Regions from separate parts of the Arthrobacter sp. SLBN-83 genome, predicted to be linked through region 2. Evidence: riboswitches for the same ligand, from Rfam matches in the RefSeq annotation. Region 2 holds a riboswitch; each other region holds the start of a gene.
The links. Region 2 has a riboswitch for cyclic di-AMP ahead of FBY30_RS02335 (C40 family peptidase). Riboswitches for the same ligand answer to the same signal wherever they lie in the genome.
Positions count from the first base shown of each region.

Region 1 (3,691 bases), 900 kb from region 2:
TCTGCAGCACCAGGGGCCCGGTGACGTGATGGGACAGGAAGAGGGCGTGCGGTCCGTGGATAAGTGTGGCGTCCTGGCCGGCGGACAGGCGTGCTGCTGCAGCTCGGGCGGACGGTGTGGCACGCCGTTGTTTTCCCAAGCCGGTGAGGCCGCCCAGGGACCGCACAAAGGCTGAAAGTTCTTCCCGGGGTGCCAGTTCGTACACTGCTTCACACCGGTTCCTGATGTCTGCCGGAACCGGGACGGGGCCGGAGAACGTCAGCAGCGTGACGGCAACATCCGCAGGAAGGTGCAGGATCACCTCGTACGGAATCATGGAGCTTCCATCGCCCAGTTCCGGGTCCCGGTTGGGCACGCTTTCGGTCACGTACAGGAGCTTCATTGCAAGAGTGTAATGGATCACACCCCGCGTGGAAGGGTTGCTTTGGGCAACCTTGAGGGAAACCACAGGAAAAGCAGAAGGACGACGGCGGGAGGTCCCGCCGTCGCCCTTCACCACCAGGTGCGTGGCTTGCTACTGCCAGGCCCGCACGTAGTCCACCAGCATCTGCGACTGCTGGCCGTAGGCCGGGTTCGTGGACGAGGCGCCGACGTTCAGCACGATGTACTGCGGAGCGTTTCCGTCGTTCGTGGGGTAGGACTTGACCTTGATCCCGTCGAAGTACACATCCGAGGAGTTGGCCATCCGGTGCAGGCCGAACGTGTGGTACTCGTTGGCCCAGTTCCCGCCCACGCCGCCCTGGTTTTGGGAGCCGGAAGTGGAATGGTAATTAACGGTCATCTTGGCCTGGAGCACCTCGGCGATGTCGTTCTCGCCGGTGGCCGGCCAGGACTGCCCCGTGGTCCAGAACGCGGGCCAGTTGTAGAGGCCGTTGGCGTTGCCGGGGAACTTGATGCGGGCCTCCACGTAGCCGGTGGTGAATTGGAAGCCCGTGCCTGCCCCGCCCTTCGGGTTGGTCGACACCAACGCCCCGGAGGTGGAGGATGCCAGGCCCAGGGCAAGGTTTCCGTTGGCCACCGAGACGTTCGCGGGGCTGGTGGTGACCTTATTCATGGTTCCGCAGCCGGGGGAGAACCAGCAGCCGGACCACGCGGCCGTGTCCAGTCCGCCGCCGTTGAAGTCGTCGGCAAACGCCAGGCTCCAGTTCCCGGGCACTCCGGTAGGCACCGGGGCGCCACTGTTGGCGAGCTGGGCTGCGGCGGGCGCCACGGCGATGGGGGCTTCGGGGGTGGCAGGGGCGGCGGGTGCCGGTGGCTCTGCGGCGGCAGCGGGCTGGGGAAGCGCCGGGACCGGCGCGGGAGCGGTGGCCGGGGAGGGCGCCGGAGCCGGCGTTGCGGGGGCAGGAGCAGCTGAAGGCTCCTGTGTAGGGGCATCGTTTACGGGGACACCACTGCCGGTGTCGGAGGCGCTCGCCACCCGGGCTACATCTGTGGGATGGGTACTGTGTGCCAAACCGAGGCCCAGGGAAGCCGCCCCGAGAAGCGCTGCGGCGAGGCCGGCAGCGAGGGGCCACGGCCGCCGCGCGGCGCCTTGTTTCGCTTCGGTGGAAGGAAGGAGGGGAGAGCTGGAAGCTGTCTCGTTTTGATAACGGGGCGCTGGGTCGGCGCTGTGTTTGCGGTGTGCGGGCATGGGGAAGTTACCTCTCAACGCCTGCGGAGTTAGCTGTCGGGTTCGGATGAGGCATCCGGCCGCGTGCGCGGCTTCACCCCAGGGCAGGCGCAAGCCAGGCCCGTGAGACTTGGGTTCCCCGCCTCTGCCTGGTACTTGGTGGATCACCGGAAGCGGCAGAGTTGGGCGTCATCCGGGATTGGGGCCGGCTGGGGGCGGCCCCCGCTCGACCGTACACGAACCCGGCGCTAAAATCACAATTAGGTAACGGGGCTCACGCGGGAGGCATGCGGGAAGTCCTCCGAGCTGGAGGCAGCCCGGCCTCTGGCCCGGTTTTCCACATAGCAGCACTGGGGCTGACTGTCCCCGGAACCACGCGGCTAGCCTTTGAGTCAGGCACAGATCGCCTATCGGGTCCAAATGCACTAAGATAGTGAAGTCTGTGCTGCGTCCTGCCTCCGTTCCGGCGGCAAGGCATTGCACGGAATCGCAAATGAACCTCCTGTTACGGAAATGCCGTAACCGCTTAGCCCAAAGGAGGTGGGTTCACATATGCGTCCTTACGAATTGATGGTAATCATCGACCCCGAGGTCGAAGAGCGTACCGTTGAGCCGTCGCTTCAGAAGTTCCTGAACGTCATCACCAACGATGGTGGAACCATCGAAAAGGTTGACATCTGGGGCCGTCGCCGTCTGGCTTACGACATCAAGAAGAAGTCCGAAGGTATCTACGCCGTGGTGAACTTCACCGCCAAGCCGGAGACCGCCAAGGAACTTGACCGCCAGCTGTCTCTTAACGAGACCATCATGCGCACCAAGATCACCCGCCCCGAAGAGCAGAAGGTTGTTGCTGAGTAATTCAGCCGTCTTCATTCTTTACCCCGCAGGAAACGCACTCTTCACCCAGGATCGAACAAGGAGGCAGTAGATGGCAGGCGAGACCACCATTACGGTCATCGGTAACCTCACCAATGACCCGGAATTGCGGTTCACACCGTCCGGTTCGGCAGTAGCGAACTTCACCATCGCTTCCACCCCCCGCACCTTTGATCGCCAGTCCAACGAGTGGAAGGACGGGGAAACCCTGTTCCTCCGCGCCGCTGTCTGGCGTGAAGCAGCCGAGAACGTCGCCGAATCCCTGACCAAGGGAATGCGCGTCATCGTGACCGGCCGCCTGAAGAGCCGCTCCTACGAAACAAAAGAAGGCGAAAAGCGCACCGTCATCGAGCTTGAGGTCGACGAAATCGGCCCCAGCCTGCGCTACGCCAACGCCAAGGTCAACCGCACCCAGCGCTCCGGCGGACAGGGTGGCGGCGGCTTCGGCGGCGGCAACAGCGGCGGTGGCTTCGGAGGCGGCAACTCTGGTGGAAACCAGGGCGGCAACTCCGGCGGAGGCTGGGGCGGCGGCAACCAGCAGGCTGCACAGGATGATCCCTGGGCCACGCCCGGTGTATCCAACGCAGGCGGCTGGGGCAACGGCCCCGATTCCGAACCTCCCTTCTAAAACCCAAACAACGGCCCGGCGCCGGAACTGCCAAGGTGTGCAACGCACTCAAAGCAGCTATCGCTGCCGGACCACCACCATCCCGTGGATCAATGTCCACGGGCTCCCTAGAATAGGAGCTCCACGATGGCTAAGGCTGAACTCCGTAAGCCCAAACCAAAGTCCAACCCCTTGAAGGCCGCTGACATCACTGTCATCGACTACAAGGACGTAGCATTGCTGCGCAAGTTCATCTCCGACCGCGGCAAGATCCGCGCCCGTCGCGTCACTGGCGTTACGGTGCAGGAACAGCGCAAGATCGCCCAGGCAATCAAGAACGCCCGCGAAGTTGCTCTGCTGCCTTACTCCGGCGCTGGCCGCGGCTAAGGAAGGGATTAACTAACATGGCAAAGCTCATTCTGACCCACGAAGTTACCGGTCTCGGTGCTGCTGGCGATGTTGTGGAGGTCAAGGACGGTTACGCACGTAACTACCTGCTGCCCCGCAACTTCGCCCTGACCTGGTCCAAGGGTGGCGAGAAGCAGGTTGAGTCCATCAAGGCTGCCCGCGCCGCCCGCGAGCACGCTTCCCTGGAAGAT
Region 1 is NZ_VFMX01000001.1:1,419,289-1,422,979, forward strand. It holds gene FBY30_RS06460 (glycosyltransferase) at 1-382, opposite strand, end outside; gene FBY30_RS06465 (glycoside hydrolase family 16 protein) at 515-1,417, opposite strand; cyclic di-AMP (ydaO/yuaA leader) riboswitch at 1,635-1,781, opposite strand; gene rpsF (30S ribosomal protein S6) at 2,162-2,467, shown strand; gene FBY30_RS06475 (single-stranded DNA-binding protein) at 2,538-3,113, shown strand; gene rpsR (30S ribosomal protein S18) at 3,240-3,479, shown strand; gene rplI (50S ribosomal protein L9) at 3,497-3,691, shown strand, end outside.
Region 1: linked by a shared signal. The riboswitch ahead of FBY30_RS06465 (glycoside hydrolase family 16 protein) and the one ahead of FBY30_RS02335 (C40 family peptidase) in region 2 are both predicted to bind cyclic di-AMP.

Region 2 (3,691 bases):
GATAACGGAATTGTTACCAAGGGTCTTAAGCCCCTATAGTAGAACCAGTCGTTGAAACTTAAGCGTTACCTGATCCGGAGCCGAGCTCTGCCAGCGGGTCAGGTGCACGAGTCGTTACTGGCAGAGGCGGGGGAACCACAATCGGCAGCGGGGGACTGCCTTGGGGTGAAGTCCGTCAGCAGCAAGCCTCTCCAGTGAAGGATTCTTCCGGGAATACCCCTGCGCAGAAGCTTGCCCCTGGCGGGCCGGGTCTTTGATCTCTCTGACCCGAATCCGACAGCTAACTCCGCAGGCTTCTCCAGAGAGGAACCCTTCTTGACCATGCAGACCCCCCGGGGACGCCGCCGTGCTGCCGGCCCCCCTTCGGCGCCGCGGGTTGTCGAAGCTGCCGCAGCGGAGCGTCCCCGCGACCTCCATCGCGACGCCCGCCGCCGCCGGGGTCCGTTCCGCCAGATGACGGAGTTTGCCGCTGCCAGCGGCATAGGTCAGAAGGCCGGCATTGCCCTTGCGGCCACCGGCCTGGTGCTGACCGTAACCGTGCCTGCCACGAGTCCCGTCATGGCCACTGACACCGCCGGTAGCTCCCCGGTGGCAGCCTCTTCCGTAACGCCCCAGCCCCAAATCTCCGCCGATATCGGTGCCCAGATCGACTTCAGCCGCTCGGCAGTGGTGACCCAGGCGGACCCGGACGGAAAGCTGAAGCAACTCCTGAGTGCCCAGTCGGCCGGCTCCGTAACGCGCGCCGCGTCAGCCGGCACCCTGGCCGCACCGCTGGCCTCGCTTGTCACCGCTTCCCCCTTCGGCTACCGGGTCAGTCCCATCACCGGTGGTTCGGGCGACTTCCACCGGGGCCAGGACTTCGTGGCGCAGTGCGGGACCTCCGTCCTGGCCGCTGCCACCGGGACCGTGACCTTCGCGGGCTGGCATCAGTTCGGCGGCGGAAACCGGGTTGTCATTGACCACGGAAACGGGCTGGAAACCACGTACAACCACCTGTCATCCTTCAACGTCAAGGTGGGGCAGACCGTGTCCCGTGGGGACGTTGTGGCGCTGAGCGGCACAACCGGCGCGTCCACCGGCTGCCACCTGCACTTCGAGGTCCAGGTCAACGGCGAAGTGGTCGATCCCATGGGCTGGTTGTAACCGAATGATTGTCCACTCTCAGATCGCTGTGACCCGCCGTGACCTGAATGTGACATTGAAACAAAACTGCTGTACCGTCTAACTCGCGTCAACTTTTCCGAAGTTGACGCTCTTGAGTGGATTGCCTAACTCTGCCACCGCTCAAGGTCCGTTCGCATTTCATCGTCTGGCAGGGGCGGGGGAACCAATTTTGGCCTTCATCCAGAAGGCCTTGGGGTTAAGTCACAAGCTTCCCAGGAAGCAGCGTGGCCGGGTGACTCCCATCCGAATCCGACAGCTCACCTCGCAGGCATTGGGAGAGGCTACCTTCGTGTCTTCACGCCATAATTCTGCGCGCCACCGTGCGCAAACGGTTCGCACCAACCCCTTGGATGCCGTGTCCAAGGCCGTGAGTGCAAATGCCGGGACCGTAGGCCGCCAGGCTGCCGTTGTGGCAGCCGCATCGGGCCTCATCCTGAGCATGGGCCTGCCGGCCACCGCTGCAGACACCACTGCCGGTGTCTCAGCTTCCACCGAATCCGGTTCGGCCCAGACGGCCCTCGCCGTCACCGCTGCCCCCACGGCCACAGTTTCCTTCGAGCGTCCCGTGGTCAAGACCACTGCTGCTCCAAAGGTGGAAGCTGTGCGTACGCAGTCCACCGACACGGCAAACCGCACCGCTACTGCTGCCGCCGCCGCCGGCCAGGACGCCTCCCCGGTCACCAAGACCGCCGAGACCGTGTCCTCCGCAGCCACCTCAGGCATCGCAGCCATCGCCTACACCGGCATCGGCCACTCGTACGTGTGGGGCGGCACCAGCCCCGTCACCGGCTGGGACTGCTCCGGTTTCGTGCAGTGGGTTTACGCCCAGGCCGGCATCAGCATTCCCCGCACCAACGCGTGGAGCATCATGACCCCCACCTCCGCACCGCAGCCCGGTGACCTGGTTGTCCAGAACGGCGGCGCGCACGTTGGCATCTACGTCGGCAACGGCATGATGATCAGCGCACTCAACCCCTCGCAGGGCACGCTGCTCCACTCGCCTGCAGCCACCGGTACCTCGTCGTACTACCACCTCAACAAGTAGTTCTTGGGCTCCATGCTCCAAGGGCTATTTCTTTGCCCAAAGCTTTTTCGCTAGAAACCACATCCCCGTTCGGGACGCGCCGGCGTACCCCCAAGATGCCGGCGCGTCTATGACCCTTTGCCTGCCTACACGCGGTCGCAAGGAAAACGAAAGAGAGAACTGATGACGACTCGTGCTACCGCACGGCACCGCGCCGAGGTCACCAAGACCAACTCGATCGCTGTCATTGCCAAGGCTGTCAGCGACAACGCCGGCGGCATGGGCCGCCAGGCCGCGGTCATTGCCGCTGCTTCCGGTTTGGTCCTGACCAGCGGCATTGCGGCGAACGCCGCCGACGCAAACGTCAAGCGCGACTCCGCTCCCGCCTCCGCGCTGGAAGTTGAATCCGCGGTCGACGCCCCGATTTCCGCCGCTTCCACCATTGCCATCAGCTTTGAGAAGCCCGCTGTGACCACCACGCCGGCCCCGGTCGTCGAGCCGGAGCCCCAGGTTGAAGTGCAGGAAGCTGCCCCTGCTCCCGCCGCGGAGCCTGCTGCCCAGCCCGTTGCCGCTCCCAAGGTCACGGCCAAGGTTGCCACCGCCACTGCCCCGGCCGCTCCTGCAGCCCAGGCTTCCGCCAGCGGCAAGGGTGCCGCAATCCTCTCGGCCGCCTACGCCCAGCTCGGCGTCCACCAGGACTGCACCATGCTGGTGACCAACGCCTTGGCCGCCGTCGGCATCCACTTCCACGACTGGCCCGCCGGGTACCTGTCCCTCGGTGACACTGTGCCCGCCTCCCAGGCCCAGCCCGGTGACCTGATCTACTACGCCGATGGTGGCGGAGGAATGGCACACATCGCTGTCTACGCCGGAAACGGCATGGCCGTACATGGTGGCTTCAACGGCAACGACACCGTAGTCTTCAGTGCAAACGTGGGCTCCGGACCGGTGTTCATCCACGTCAGGTAAGCACCCCACGTCCGGCACAGGCGACAGCCCGTGCCTAATGTCCAAGGACCCCCGCCCTCGTGGCGGGGGTCCTGTGCTTTTTAAGGCAGTTCCCGCAGGCGGGGACGGCCTCCCGGCGTCGCCGTTTTCCGGGACGGTACCAGGGCGGCGATTACCTGATTTTGCACTTCTCTGTTTACTCTTGTGATGTCGATCCATAGCCCGGACATGCCGAGGGCAGCCGGCCCTCGTGCCCCTGACGGGTGCGGCCGTGAAGAGGTAAGTGCATGCGCACTCTCGTTCTGAATGCTGGATATGAACCGCTGGCGGTTATTACTTTCCGCCGGGCGCTGGTGCTTGTGCTCACGGGCAAGGCGAGCGTCGTGGCCGAGGGGGACGACCCCGTGGTGGGGCCCACCGACGTCCTGGGCCGTCCGTCCGTGATCCTCCTCAACCGGTACATCCGGCCCCGATACAACCATTCCACGGCTGTCAGCCGCAGGGGTGTGCTCAGACGCGACGGCCATAAGTGCGCGTACTGCGGCAAAGCGGCGC
Region 2 is NZ_VFMX01000001.1:524,149-527,839, reverse strand. It holds cyclic di-AMP (ydaO/yuaA leader) riboswitch at 100-311, shown strand; gene FBY30_RS02340 (M23 family metallopeptidase) at 322-1,143, shown strand; cyclic di-AMP (ydaO/yuaA leader) riboswitch at 1,272-1,449, shown strand; gene FBY30_RS02335 (C40 family peptidase) at 1,520-2,209, shown strand; gene FBY30_RS02330 (NlpC/P60 family protein) at 2,372-3,157, shown strand; gene FBY30_RS02325 (HNH endonuclease) at 3,424-3,691, shown strand, end outside.

Region 3 (3,691 bases), 3.0 Mb from region 2:
CTGGGTGACCAAGGCCGCCGTCCCGCACATGCCGGCCGGGTCGACCATCATCAACACCACCTCGATCCAGGCGTACAACCCGTCCCCCACCCTGGTGGACTATGCCACCACCAAGGCCAGCATCAACAACTTCACCAAGGGGCTGGCGCAGCAACTGGCCCCCAAGGGCATCAGGGTGAACGCCGTGGCCCCGGGCCCGATCTGGACCCCGTTGCAGGTCAGCAGCGGCCAGCCCAAGGAGCAGCTGCCGGAATTCGGGCAGTCCACCCCCCTGGGCCGGGCAGGACAGCCCGCGGAGCTGGCACCCGCCTACGTCTTCCTGGCCTCACCCGAGTCCAGCTATGTGGTGGGCGAGACGCTGAACGTCAACGGCGGAAGCCCCACGCCTTAGCAGGGCCCCCGGCCTGGCTGACCCGTCAACTTGGGGTCAGTCAGCGGCCTGGGCGGCCAGGATTTCGTCGGTGGCAGGATCCGGCTCGCCGTCGAAGAACTGGGCCAGGACGGTCTTGAACACTGTTTCTCCGGGTGCCGCCCGGAGAAACAGTGTCATGGACGACCGGAGCTTTTTGGCATCGATGCCGCCGAAAATGTCCTCGGCGGACTGGTCGGCATGGTTCGCCAGGACCAGCGCGCACTCCAGCAGCCGTGGTCCCAGTACCTCGTGGTCCAGGTAGGCGCGTGCCTCGGCGAGTGACGAGATGGCGTACTTGCGGGACGTTGCGCTCTGCCCCAGGCCGGAGATCTGCGGGAAGACGAACCACATCCAGTGCCCGGATTTCCTGCCGACCTGCAGCTCCCCCAGCGCCTGGTCATAGGTTCCGCCGCTGTTTTGCGCGGCAACAAAACGGTCAAGGTCAAAGTGCTCGTTCATGTGGATCTCCCGGTTTTCGAGGTCAAAGGGGCAAATCGTTTTCGAGAGCCGCTGCCGCTGCCTGAAGCTGCGGATCCGGGTCGTCCCGCCACCTCGCAAGGACCACACCGGCGCGCTGCCGCTCGCGCTCCCCGAGGCCGGACAGCAGCGGCACCAGGACGTCGGCAAGGAGGGGTTTCGCCAGCTCAGCCGCCTGGGCAGAACGCAGGAAGCCTTCCAGCCGGGTCAGGTCCGAGTGCCGGAGCAGGCGCACCCTTGACTGCAACAGCACCACGGCCGCCAACCGGCGCTCAAACACCGGGCGGGAGCCGGGCCTGGGCTGTCCCCACAGGGCGGAGGCAAGCATCACCGTGGCGTCGTGGTCCAGGTCCTTGAATTTGCGCAGCGCATCGCGCACCGTGCCGCGCACCGCTCCGATGGAGGAGCCGTAAGAGTCCATCGCCCAGCCCAGCCGGTTCCCGACGTCGTCCGCCCGGTACCAGGCGCCCTCGTTCTGGAGGGTCCGGTCAACGAACTCCACCGCCGCGGACACCATGTCCGCCGAGCCAGTCATCGTCCCCGGCCCGAAGACGCGTGCAGAATACAGAACGGCGTCCATGGCCGCGCTTCCAGCCTGCCTTCCGCAATGGATTGTCCACACACTGCACAGATGCCATAGGTTCCCCCGGCCAGGCGGGCCAGCGCCGCGTCAATCTGGTCCAGGCCGGCCGAGCTCTGCTTCAGGAGCGCCGAAGCCTGCGAAAGCTCGAAAGCGATGGTGGCCCCTTCGGGATCGTGCTCGTCATCGACATTGGAGTCCTGCCGGGCCGAATTCGCCGCCGCGATGTCAGCCCGCAGCGCCGGCAGCAGCTCCAGCCGCCGCGCCCGCTCCTCTTCGAGCAGCTCCCGGAACCGGTCGAAATCTGGCATGGAAACAGCCTAGCGGTCCGACGGCGGAGTGTCGGAATGGAAACGGCCATTGCGATGAGGGGGCAGCACTGTGACCGCGCGTCCGTATCCGTAGCGTTACCTGTCCTGATGCCCTGGCATTAGACGAGGTCAAACCCGGCCGCCGATAACATCCAAACGTTTGCGGAATTCGAGAGCGGGACCTCGTATGTTATCCAAATGTGACAATGCCGCCGCATGTGGGTTATGGTCTTCAGGTGTCCCTCTCAGTCGGGACATTCCCATCAGTATGCCGAGCCCTGCCGCTGATCATGGGATACAACCGCTCCAGCTGGCAGGGACGGGGGAACCAAGTTTCCGCGGCCACTTGTGGCCTTGGGGTTAAGTCGATAGCGCCTCCGTCCGTTACGGGGTTGCTTCCGGCCGGGTATCTCCAGCCCGAACCCGACAGCTCACCCCGCAGGCATGGGAGAGGCGATCAACCGTGTCAAAAAATTCCACCACTGCCCGTCACCGCGCAACTCCGGCCCGCTCGATTGTTCTCGAGGGCCTCGCCGTGACAGCCAAGTCCCAGGCCCGCTCGCTGGGCCGCCCCGCGCTGGCAGTTGCTGCAGCGTCCGGCATTGCCTTCGGCGTCGGCGCGCCGGCCCACGCCGGTGTCACCGGCCCGGACACCACTGAAAAGACCAACGTGCAGGCCTACTCCGCACCTGCCGCCCCCGTTGCGGCTCCGGCAGCGGCAGCAGGAAGCGTCCACACCGTGGTTTCCGGCGATACCCTCGGTGCCATCGCGTCTGCTTACGGCGTCAGCCTGAACGATGTCCTGTCCGCCAACGGCCTGGCCCTGTCCTCGGTCATCTACCCGGGCGACCAGATCCAGATCCCCGGTGCCGGCTACACCGCGGCACCGGCTCCGGCTCCCGCAGCAGCACCCGTGCAGACTGCAGCCGCCGCTCCGGCCAACACCGGCATGAACATGTCCTACGCCTCGGCCACCCCTGTGTCAGCTCCCACCGGCACGGGCACCGGCGCTGCCATCCTGGCAAACGCCTACGGCCAGCTGGGCATCAAGCAGGACTGCACCGCCATGGTTGAGAAGGCGCTGCGCTCGGTGGGCAAGTCCGTCGGCGATCTTGCCCCCACCCAGTTCTTCCAGTACGGCACCATGGTAAGCGCTCCTGCTCCCGGCGACCTGATCATCACCTCCGGCCACGTGGGCGTTTACGCCGGCAACGGCCAGGTTGTCAGCGGCGGCGTGAACGGCTACGACACCCAGGTGCACTCCATCAGCTGGCTCGGCGGCTACTCCGCGGTCCGCGTCGCCTAATCTTCGCGCAACCGCGCAGGCATAAAAAGAAAGGGCGGCAGCCGGTAAAACCGGCTGCCGCCCTTTTCCGCATCCGCCCTTCGCATCTGCAGCTGTCAGGTCCCGCAGAAGGTCATGTAGTTGCCGAAGTCTTCAGGGGCGCCTTCCGCGTAGCGTTCAAGCCCGGGCCGTTCGGTAAAGGGGTCGCTGACTGCCTCCAGCAGTTGCTGCAAGGGGGACAGGTTTCCGCCCGTGGCAGCGGCCAACGCCTCCTCCACGAGGTGGTTCCTGGGGATGTACGCCGGGTTGACGCTGTCCATCAGCTCCGCGTCCGGTTTCAGTGCCTGCCACCGCTCTGCCCAGGAATCAAACGCAGCCAAATCAAGGACCATGCCGCGCACCGGACGAAGGTCGCCCCGGGCCGCCTTGCCAAGGTTACGGAAGAAGAGGGTGTAATCCACGGGTCCGTCCTTCAGGATGGCAATGGTGCCGTCCACCAGCGCGGACATGGTTTCCCCGTCACTCTCCCCGCTGCCGAGGCCGAGTTTGGCATTCATCCCGCTGGTCCATGCCCTGCTGTATTGCCCCCGGAACCGGCCCAGCACCTCCACCGCCGGGGCAACCGC
Region 3 is NZ_VFMX01000001.1:3,525,522-3,529,212, reverse strand. It holds gene FBY30_RS16555 (glucose 1-dehydrogenase) at 1-391, shown strand, start outside; gene FBY30_RS16550 (DUF1810 domain-containing protein) at 428-871, opposite strand; gene FBY30_RS16545 (DNA alkylation repair protein) at 894-1,424, opposite strand; gene FBY30_RS16540 (TraR/DksA family transcriptional regulator) at 1,421-1,780, opposite strand; cyclic di-AMP (ydaO/yuaA leader) riboswitch at 2,070-2,240, shown strand; gene FBY30_RS16535 (LysM peptidoglycan-binding domain-containing protein) at 2,244-3,086, shown strand; gene FBY30_RS16530 (protein adenylyltransferase SelO) at 3,182-3,691, opposite strand, start outside.
Region 3: linked by a shared signal. The riboswitch ahead of FBY30_RS16535 (LysM peptidoglycan-binding domain-containing protein) and the one ahead of FBY30_RS02335 (C40 family peptidase) in region 2 are both predicted to bind cyclic di-AMP.

Region 4 (3,691 bases), 160 kb from region 2:
GCACCGGGCAGGCCTGCTGGCGGCGGCGGTCCTTGCCCTCACCCCGGTGGCCACGCTGATGTTCCGGTTCAACAACCCGGACGCCCTGTTGGTGCTGCTCATGACTGCCGCCGCGTACGGGGTCCTGCGCGCAGTCCAGGAGGACCGGCTGCGCTGGCTCCTGCTGGCCGGGGTGTTCCTTGGCTTTGGTTTCCTGGCCAAACAGCTGCAGGTCCTCCTGGTGGTTCCGGGATTTGCCGTGGCCTACGCGGTGGCGGGCCCCTCCGGGATGTGGCGGCGGCTGCTCCGGCTGGTTGCCGCGGCGGCAGCCATGCTGGTTTCCGCCGGATGGTGGCTGCTGGCTGTGGAGCTGACTCCGGCGGACAGGCGGCCCTACATTGGCGGGTCGCAAAACAACTCCATCCTGGAACTAACCCTGGGTTACAACGGGCTGGGCCGGTTGACGGGCGACGAAACGGGCAGCGTGGGCGGCGGTAACGGCTGGGGTGTTCCGGGCCTGTTCCGGATGTTCAACAGCGAGTTTGGCGGGCAGGTTGCGTGGCTCCTGCCGTCCGCACTCATCCTTGCGGCGGGGCTGCTATGGGTGGGACGACGGGCCCCGCGGACAGATGCCGTCCGCGCTTCCGTCATCATCTGGGGCTCGTGGGTCCTGGTGACGGGCCTGGTGTTCAGCTTCATGGCCGGCATCATCCATCCCTACTACGCGGTGGCACTGGCGCCGGGCATCGCCGGACTGGCTGGCCTGGGCGGCGTTCTGCTGTGGCAGCACCGCCGGGAAGCAGCTGCGTGCATCTTCCTGGCTGCTGCGGTGGCCATGGCAGCCGTGATGGCCTTCTACCTGCTGGGAACCACGTCCGCCTACGGCCCATGGGTGCGCTGGCTGGTGCTCACCGGAGGTTTGGCGGCCGCAGCAGGTATCGGGCTCAACAGGTTCCTGGGCTTGCGTTCCGTGCAGCGGACGACGGCGGCCCTCGCCGTTGTTGCGTCGCTCGCCGGCCCCCTGGCCTACTCCTTCACCACCGCGGCGACGGCGCACAGCGGGGCAATCGTCAGCGCAGGGCCAGCCTCCGGCTTCGGCGCCGGCGGACGCGGGCCGGGAGGCTTCAGTGCAGCCGGCCGAAACACGTCCGGACGGGGCACGGGGCAAGGCTTCCCCGGGCAGGGATTCATGGGACAAGGCTCTGCAGGACAAGGTTCTACAGGACAGGGCTCTACAGGACAGGGCTTCCAGCAGCAGGCCAACCCCGGTGGGACTGGGGGGACTGGCGGGACAGCCCAAGGCGGAGCCGGATTTGCCGGCGGCCCCGGGGGCGGCATGGGCGGACTTCTCGGCGCACCCACCCCGTCGGCGGATCTTGTGGCCGCGCTCAAGGACGGCGCATCCAATTACACGTGGGCAGCAGCGGTAGTGGGCTCCAACAATGCCGCCGGGTACCAACTGGCAACGGAACTGCCGGTAATGGCGGTGGGCGGCTTCAACGGCACCGACCCCTCCCCCACCCTGGCGCAGTTCCAGGACCTCGTGAGGCAGGGAAAGATCCACTACTTCATCAGCGGCGGAACCATGCGGTCCACCTCCGGTTCGGATGCCGCCGGGCAGATCGCGCAGTGGGTGTCGGAGAACTTCACTCCGCAGAGCATCGGCGGCACTACTGTCTACGCCCTCGCCAGGTAACAACAGCCCCCGGCGTACGCAAAATAACGATTGGACGGGGCGCCCGCAGCAAACCGGCGCGCTGGAGATCGTGACATCCGTTACCTAAATGTGACATTGACGTACTTTTCCTGTACCGTCGATTGGGTGCGGCTCCCGTTCGGGCCGCATATCCCGGGTTGACGCCAAGCTCTGCCGCTTCCCCGGATTCCGATTGAGCAACGGCAGAGGCGGGGGACCCACCGTCCCGGGCAATGAACGCCCTTGGGGTTAAGCACGCACGTGATCTTTCCGTGCGGCCGGATGCCCTCATCCGAACCCGACAGCTAACTCCGCAGGTGTGAGAGGCGATCAATCATGTCCAAAAACACGGCAGAATCACGCCTGCATGCCAAGGCTAAACACCGGGCAGAGCAGCAGGCAGCTACAAAGCCCGCCAAGAAAACCAGCTTCGGCACGCGAGCCGGGATCCTCGCAGCATCCTGCGCGGTGCTGGTGGGGGTTGGCGCGGCAGGTCAGGCGACAAGCAGCATGACTCCGGTGTCATCCACCGATTCAAACTCTTCCACGGCAGCGGCCGACGCCCAAATGAGCATTGAGAAGAGCGAAATCCGTTCCAACCCGGCATCCTCGGTTCCGGCTGCAATCAGCGTGGCGCCCCAGGCAGCGGATCCAGCCCCCGCGCCTGCACCGGCAGCCCCCGCAGCTGAAGCCCCGGCTCCGGCACCCGCACCTGCTCCGGCACCCGCACCCGCTCCGGCACCCGCACCTGAGCCTGCGCCCGTCGTCGCGGTTAATGATCCGGCCGGCGCCCAGGCGTATGCAGCTGGCCAGCTGGCCACCTTTGGCTGGGGACCTGACCAGATGCAGTGCCTGCAGACGCTGTGGACCAAGGAGTCGGACTGGACCACTACGGCCACCAATCCCAGCAGCGGGGCCTACGGCATCGTCCAGTCCCTGCCTGCCGAGAAGATGGCCAGCGCGGGAGCCGACTACCTGACCAACTACCGCACGCAGATCAACTGGGGCCTGGATTACATCAAGAAGAGCTACCAGTCCCCCTGCGGCGCACTGAACTTCCACCTGGCACACAACTGGTACTAGGCACCCCTCCCCTGGCGCCAGCGCTTGAAGTGGGAACCACCCACTGAATCTCCCCACCTTTGGGGGCGCACGACGGCGCGTCCCCAGCACCCGCCGTCGTACTCCTTGTTGACGGGGCAAAGTTGAGGGATTCCAGCAAACCGCGGGCCGCATCATCACGATGCGGCCCGCGGTTTGCTTTCAACTGTTGCCTTGCCCGGCGTCCTGCGCACTGTTGTCCTGCCCCGTATTCCGCCACGGGATGTACTGGACGGCCCACTTGTTGCCGTCCGGGTCGGCAAAGTAGACGAAGTGGCCCCAAGGCAGCACCTCGATATCACTGACGTCCACGCCATTGTTCTTCAGGTGGTCGTGCGCTTTTTGGATGTCATCGACCACCATCTGAAGGGTGGTCCCCGTGCCGGGAGGAGCGTCCAAGAGCCCCTCGCCCATGCAGATGGAGCAGGCAGAACCGGGCGGCGTCAGCTGGACAAAGCGGACGTCGTCCGAAGGCCGCTCGTCGTAGTCGGCATTGAAACCCACTTTGTTGACATAGAAATCCTTGGCGCGGTCAACGTCGGATACAGGGACAAAGACAAGTTCGAGTTTCCAGTCCATCCGCACAGGCTAGCGGGGGGGACACCGATCGAAAAAGGGTGAAAACTACCCTGCGATGCCGTAAAGCCGGTCGCCGGCATCGCCCAGGCCGGGAACGATGTAAGACTTCTCGTTGAGCTTCTCGTCGATGGAGGCCAGGACGATGTGCACGTTGGCGTCGCCCAGTTCCTCTTCCAGCTTGGCCAGGCCCTCCGGGGCCGCCAGCAGGCAGATGCAGGTGACGTCGGACGCGCCCCGTTTGAAGAGGAACTTGATGGCCTCCCGCAGGGTGCCGCCGGTGGCGAGCATGGGATCCAGCACGAAGACCTGGCGGCCCGTCAGGTCCTCCGGAAGGCG
Region 4 is NZ_VFMX01000001.1:683,252-686,942, forward strand. It holds gene FBY30_RS02980 (glycosyltransferase family 39 protein) at 1-1,675, shown strand, start outside; cyclic di-AMP (ydaO/yuaA leader) riboswitch at 1,846-2,006, shown strand; gene FBY30_RS20615 (hypothetical protein) at 2,012-2,758, shown strand; gene FBY30_RS02995 (glyoxalase superfamily protein) at 2,939-3,355, opposite strand; gene upp (uracil phosphoribosyltransferase) at 3,401-3,691, opposite strand, start outside.
Region 4: linked by a shared signal. The riboswitch ahead of FBY30_RS20615 (hypothetical protein) and the one ahead of FBY30_RS02335 (C40 family peptidase) in region 2 are both predicted to bind cyclic di-AMP.